2 regions of the Hominilimicola fabiformis genome follow, and region 2 is predicted to be linked to the other one. Evidence: riboswitches for the same ligand, from Rfam matches in the RefSeq annotation. Region 2 holds a riboswitch; the other holds the start of a gene.
The links. Region 2 has a riboswitch for cobalamin ahead of LKE05_RS11690 (prenyltransferase/squalene oxidase repeat-containing protein). Riboswitches for the same ligand answer to the same signal wherever they lie in the genome.

Region 1: it holds a riboswitch for cobalamin, as region 2 does, so the genes downstream of both, LKE05_RS00250 (energy-coupling factor ABC transporter permease) here and LKE05_RS11690 (prenyltransferase/squalene oxidase repeat-containing protein) in region 2, are expected to answer to the same signal.

Annotation. Positions count from the first base shown of each region.
Region 1 covers NZ_JAJEQM010000001.1:58,529-61,952, reverse strand. Annotated here, with positions in the region: gene hemL (glutamate-1-semialdehyde 2,1-aminomutase) at 1-1,248, opposite strand, end outside; adenosylcobalamin-variant (AdoCbl-variant) riboswitch at 1,400-1,471, shown strand; gene LKE05_RS00250 (energy-coupling factor ABC transporter permease) at 1,673-2,407, shown strand; gene LKE05_RS00245 (energy-coupling factor ABC transporter substrate-binding protein) at 2,422-2,706, shown strand; gene cbiQ (cobalt ECF transporter T component CbiQ) at 2,696-3,424, shown strand, end outside.
Region 2 covers NZ_JAJEQM010000017.1:57,316-60,739, reverse strand. Annotated here, with positions in the region: gene LKE05_RS11695 (DUF4430 domain-containing protein) at 1-626, opposite strand, end outside; gene LKE05_RS11690 (prenyltransferase/squalene oxidase repeat-containing protein) at 647-1,693, opposite strand; cobalamin riboswitch at 1,862-2,080, opposite strand; gene LKE05_RS11685 (aconitate hydratase) at 2,214-3,424, opposite strand, start outside.

The DNA.
Region 1 (3,424 bases), on a different contig from region 2:
CTTTTCCAAATCAGCCTTAGTATGTGCGTCAGACAAGAACAGCGACTCAAATTGCGACGGTGCAAGATAAATACCCTGTTTAAGCATTTCGTTAAAGTATACTTTGAATTTTTCGGTGTTCGACTTTGACGCGGTTTCGAAATTTGTTACGTCATTGTCCGTAAAGAATACACTCATCATTGAGCCTACTCTGTTTACACGAACATTCACACCATATTTTTCAGCCGACTTTTTAAATTCACTCTCAAGATATGCACCCTTTTGTTCAATTTCTTCATATATATAGGGGTTTTCCTGCAAATATTTAATCTGTGCGTTACCCGCCGCCATTGCAAGCGGATTACCCGACAATGTACCTGCCTGATAAACAGGACCTGTCGGCGAAACAAATTCCATAATCTCACGTTTACCGCCGTATGCGCCGACAGGCATACCGCCGCCGATAATTTTTCCGAATGTGACAATATCCGCGTCCAAACCAAATCTGCCTATTGCACCCGACGCAGATAATCTAAATCCCGTCATAACCTCGTCCACAATAAACACGCTTCCGTACTTTTTCGTTATCTCGCGAATTTTCTGCAAATATCCGTCTTTAGGCGGTACAACACCCATATTTCCTGCTACAGGCTCAATTATAACTCCGGCAATTTCATTACCCATTTTTTCAAATGCGTCCTCTATTGCGTCAATATCATTGTACGGTAAAACAAGCGTATACTTTGCAAAATCTTCAGGCACACCTGCCGATGACGCACTTCCGAAAGTTGCCGCACCCGAACCGGCTTTTATAAGAAGCGAGTCGCTGTGTCCGTGATAACAGCCCTCAAACTTTATTATTATATTTCTGCCCGTGTAACCTCTTGCCAGACGTATCGCAGACATAGTTGCCTCCGTACCCGAATTAACCATTCTCACAACATCAACACAAGGAACAAGCGAACAAATTCTCTTTGCAAGCTCCGTTTCGGCAAGGCAAGGTGCACCGAAAGACATACCTTTATCGCAAGCCTCCTTAACCGCCTCCAAAACGATTTCCTTACAGTGTCCCAAAAACATAGGCCCCCATGAGCCGACATAATCTATATATTCGTTTCCGTCAATATCGTATATCTTACTTCCGTTTGCACGTTCTATAAAAAGCGGATAAGTTCCGACATTCTTAAACGCTCTTACAGGCGAATTAACTCCGCCGGGTATATATTTTTTAGCCTCGTCAAAGGCTGTTTTGCTTTTTGATGTATCCACAATATATCATTCCTTTTCTAAACAGATAAAAAAATTATACACCCTACTTAATTTATTGTCAATTCCCTTGATTTTTCGATATAATAGTGTTAAAATAGACAAGATATATCTAAATATATCCGTTTTCGGTAAACAAGTGTTTTTATATTTGTTTTCAAAAGGAGAAGCAGGGTGAAATTCCCTCACAGTCACGCTACCGTACAGTCGGATCGCCTGCCGAAAATCGAGCGCATTTGTGCCTACGAACGATGGGTCAATGGCGGAATCATTCAGATTTTAAGCCATAGGATTTACCCAATCCCTACGGCTTTTTTTGGTATGTGAAAATCACAAGTTTTCTGCACTCCCAAAAAGTTTCATAACTGATTTAAGTGGTCACTTGTGTGCTAAAACATATTTCATAATAAGAAAAGGAGAAAAATTTATGTCTTTAGCAAACAGGAAAACAAAACTATTGGTGGCAATGCTTTCACTACTGCTTGTCATTCCTATGACAAACGCATTCGCAATGCACATTATGGAGGGTTATCTTCCTCCGAACTACTGTATTATATGGGGAGTTGTATGTATACCGTTCCTTATCGCAGGCGGTATCAGTATGCAAAAGCAAGCAAAAAAGAATAACAAAACAAAAATACTTCTTGCACTTGCAGGAGCTTTCGTTTTCATTCTTTCATCGCTTAAAATCCCTTCAGTTACAGGAAGTTGTTCACATCCGACAGGTACAGGACTCGGTGCAATTCTTTTCGGACCGTCGATTATGTCTTTACTCGGTATAATCGTGCTTTTGTTCCAGGCACTTCTTCTTGCACACGGCGGACTTACAACGCTTGGTGCAAACACATTTTCAATGGCGATTGCCGGACCGTTCGTTTCATTCGGTATATACAAGCTTTGCCAAAAGCTTAACGCACCGAAAGGTCTTGCAGTATTTCTTGCCGCAACAATAGGTGATATATTCACTTATGTGGTAACATCATGTCAGCTTGCACTTGCATTCCCTGACCAAAACTTCTTTGCATCACTTGTAAAGTTTATGGGAATCTTCGCGGTTACACAGGTTCCGATTGCCATTGCAGAGGGTATTCTGTCTGTTATGATATTCAATGTATTGGCTAAGAACTGTACAAACGAACTTAAGCAGCTTAATGTTATATAAGGGGGTATATATTAATGAAACTTTGGGTTAAAAATACAATATTGGCAGTTATACTTGTTCTTATAATTGCCGTACCGCTACTGTTTATGGGCGGTCACGAATTTGGCGGTTCTGACGACCAAGCATCAGACGCCATAAGTGAATTGGACGAAAGTTACGAGCCATGGTTTGAGCCGTTCTGGGAGCCGCCGTCAGGTGAAATCGAGTCACTTTTCTTCTGTCTTCAGGCAGGAGTGGGCGCCGGTATTGTCGGCTTTGTACTTGGCAGAGTAACAGCTAAAAAGAAAAATGATAATTGATAAATTAGCATATAATTCAAAACTCAGAAATATTGCACCTATTTCAAAACTTCTGTTTTCAATGTCGGTGCTTGTTATCTGCATATGGGCAAACAGCTTTTTGGTAAGCGTATTTACTGCGCTTACTATGCTGTTTCTTATTATTTTTATAGGAAAAACATCGTATAAAAACGTATTTCATCTTATGACTGTCCCGATAGTTTTTATTATTATGGGTTCAGCCGCAATAGCAATTTCAATCGGTCAAAATTCAAGCGATATGCTTTTTTCACTGCATTTCGGCAATACTTATTTCGGCGTGAGCCATACAAGTCTTTTATCGGCTGTTCGCGTTATGATTAAGTGTTTCGGTGCGGTAAGCTGTATGTATTTTCTTTCACTTACCACGCCTATGGTCGATTTATTCACTTTGCTCAGAAAAAGCATTATACCGAATTTTATAATCGAAATTGCGGAACTGATTTACAGATACATTTTTGTGCTGTTTGACGTATCGCACAGAATACACACCGCTCAAGACGCACGTTTGGGGTACAGCAATCTTCGTGTAAGCTACCACTCAACGGCACAGCTTGCGTCAAACCTTTTTATACGTTCCTTTAATCAAGCCGAAAAAACGTATACCGCTATGGAGTCACGCGGTTATGACGGCGAAATCAACGTTATTATGCCGAAGATTAATCATTCGGTCAAATTTAACGTATTTGCGGTCATATAC
Region 2 (3,424 bases):
AATAGGTCAAATACACTTTCGCCGTCATAAAATTCAACTGTCTGTTCTTTAAATATAACTCCATCCGACGGCACTAATTCCCACTTTTCTTTATCAAGCCACGACATATTGTCGAGTATCGTATCACATCGTACCGCCAACGTGCATGTCAGTTCTCTGCTCTCTATTACTGCATCTTGCGGTTCGACAGGTACAGGTTTTCCCTCAGGTACAGGTTCTGTTTTATATTCGTCTGTCCCTGTTGTTTCGTCAATATTCATTCCGTTGTTTTCGGAATATTCCAAATCGGGAGTATATATTTCTTCGTATGGTTCCCCTGCAATCTCTTCGGCTAATTCTATTTTTTCCTCTGCCGTCATTGGTTTGTCGGCTGTAGGCTTGTTTTGAATTTTTTCTGAGTTTTCGGCTGTCGGAGATGATGTGAGTGAAATTGTTGGCTCTACAGTCGGTGTAGGACTTTCATCATTGTCATATACCTCATCAATTATAACCCTTTCCGTTACTTTCGGCGTCGGCTCAACATTCCAACCGTGCAGTGACGGTGCATCTCCGCCCCACCAAAACGCAAATACCAATACAGCAATAATTATACTTCCTATAATTATGTGCTTTTTATATTTTTTCATTCAATATCTCCTGAAAATTATTACTTTCTAAGCAAAATCAAATTCATCATTACAAACTGTAAACTGTTTTTTATCACATTAATTTCATCTTGTGATATATTTCTGACATCGCTCATATCATAAAGCGAATTATCGCCGTTCATAAATCGTTTTAGCGACACCAAACTGTAAAAACATTGTTCTGTTGCCATTTGATTTGAACCGTCACCGTCGTATGTATGTTTAAAACCGTCGCCTATTGTATAGTACGACATTAAATTATCCGCTAAATTCTTGCCGTTCTTTTCAAAGCGTTCATCAAGAGGCGATATTCCGAGTTCACAAAGTGCAACAATGACTTGTGCGCAGCTTTCGGAATTTTCCGTACCCCAACTTGAATATCCTCCGTTTTTATTTTGACTTGCCGATAAAAAAGAAATTGCCTTGTTCACACAATTTGACACTTCTGAATTATCCGTATAATTTGAAAGTGCTTGCAGAGCCATTGCCGTAACATCAACATCACTCTCTCCACTGCCCAAAAGTGACCATCCACCGTCATCAAGCTGACTGTTTATAATCTTTTCAACATACATTTCTCTTGTTGCATGAATTTGTGCATCGGCATTGTACGGCATATCATACTGTCCGCAGTCAAGTGCAATCAATGCCCATATTGCACCGTTTATACCTTGCCAAGTAGTTTTTTCAAAATCTCCTAAAGGAAGTAATAAATTATATCCACCGACATTTTTAGGGTCTTTTCCGATTGATGTGAGTGCAATTATAACTCTTGAATATTCGGTATATTTTTTGTTATGCAATACACCGCCACATTCTTTTACATAATTGACAACATTGTTGTAATAATTCTCGTAATAGCCGACAGGTATATCACCGTAATTTCTGCTCAGTCCCATTATCAGCCACTCACCGCCTATCGATGATACGGTAGGAGTTTTCGAATTATCATATAAATATTTTTCCGTATCACTTATGACGCTGTTTATATCGTCAATACTTACCGCAAAAGCATTTGCAGATGAAATCAAAACAAACGATAACATTAAAGATATTATTTTTTTCATTAATACGCTCCGTTTCTGTAAAATCAAATAAAAAAAGCTGTGATAATTTTTTCAAATTATCACAGCAGAGTTTTCCTGTGTATATCACATATCGGCACGCAAACAACACGCTTAATACATTTATATAAGCGTACGATACTACTGCTCCTATATTGACAACATCAATAAGTACGGAGCAGTATCAAAGCAGGTCTTCTGACTCGTATTATATAAAGCGAGCTTAACATTTTTATATTCGCCTTCTCAGTTTCCCAATGACTGACTTTCATCAAAAAATATAAAAACTTCAATACATACAGCGACTGTTATCGTTCGGGATTCTCACCCGATTCCCTTTTCACCGACTATACCCATACAATATAGCCGACACTTTGTGTGATTATTCATTTTTTAGTATTATATCATCAAAAATATGTACCGTCAATGTGCTATATTACTAAAGTTACACTTGACATTCACATATTTTATACCTTATAACACAAAAAATGCGACACCTAAAAGCATCGCATTTTGAATTACATTATGAATTTTGTTTTGTATAGTTAAGAAGTCCGCCTGCGTAAAGCATTTCTTTTTGACGGTCTGACAAATCTGCATTAACCTCAAAATCAAAGCCTTTTGTTACGTTTGTCACCTTAATAACTTTACCGTTGGCAATTTGCTTACCGATATTTTCAATCTTCAATTCGTCCATTTGGTCAATCTTATCGTAATCCGATTCATTTGCAAATGTTAGCGGCACGATACCGGCATTAATAAGATTAGCCATATGAATTCTTGCAAATGACTTAACGATAACTGCCTTAACACCTAAATACAACGGTGCAAGTGCAGCGTGTTCTCTTGAAGAACCCTGTCCGTAGTTTGAACCGCCGACAATTATACTCTTACCAAGTTCAAGTGCTCTGTCGTGGAACTTTTCGTCACATACAGCGAAACAGAATTCCGAAATCTTAGGAATATTTGAACGCAATGGCAAAATCTTTGCACCAGCAGGCATAATATGGTCTGTTGTGATATTATCGCCGACCTTTAGCGAGCATTTTGCGTCTATTGTTTCAGCTAACGGCTCTGATACAGGGAAAGGCTTAATATTAGGACCTCTAAGTACTTCAATACTGTCCATATCCTTTTCATCTGCCGGAGGAACTATCATATTATCGTTTATTGTGAACTTTTCAGGCAATGTTATATCAGCCGCGTCACCAAGTGTTCTCGGATCTGTAAATACACCTGTAAGAGCTGAAATAGCAGCTGTTTCAGGTGATACAAGATAAATCTGACCATCTTTTGTACCACTTCTGCCTTCAAAGTTTCTGTTAAACGTTCTTAGTGAAATACCCTTTGAATTAGGTGACTGTCCCATACCTATACAAGGACCGCAAGCACTTTCCAGTATTCTTGCACCTGCGTCAATCATAATAGCCAAAGCACCGTTATTTGCAAGCATATTCAAAACCTGCTTTGAACCCGGAGCGATTGCAAGAGAAACATCAGGATTAACAGTCTTGCCTTTTAGAATATGTGCAACTTTCATCATATCAAGAAGTGATGAGTTTGTGCATGAACCGATACAAACTTGGTCAATCTTCATACCGCTAAGTTCACTTACCGACTTAACATTATCAGGTGAATGAGGGCAAGCTGCAAGCGGTTCAAGTTTGCTAAGGTCTATATTAACTTCTTCGTCATATACAGCGTCTGCGTCTGCACATAGAGGTGTGTATGCAT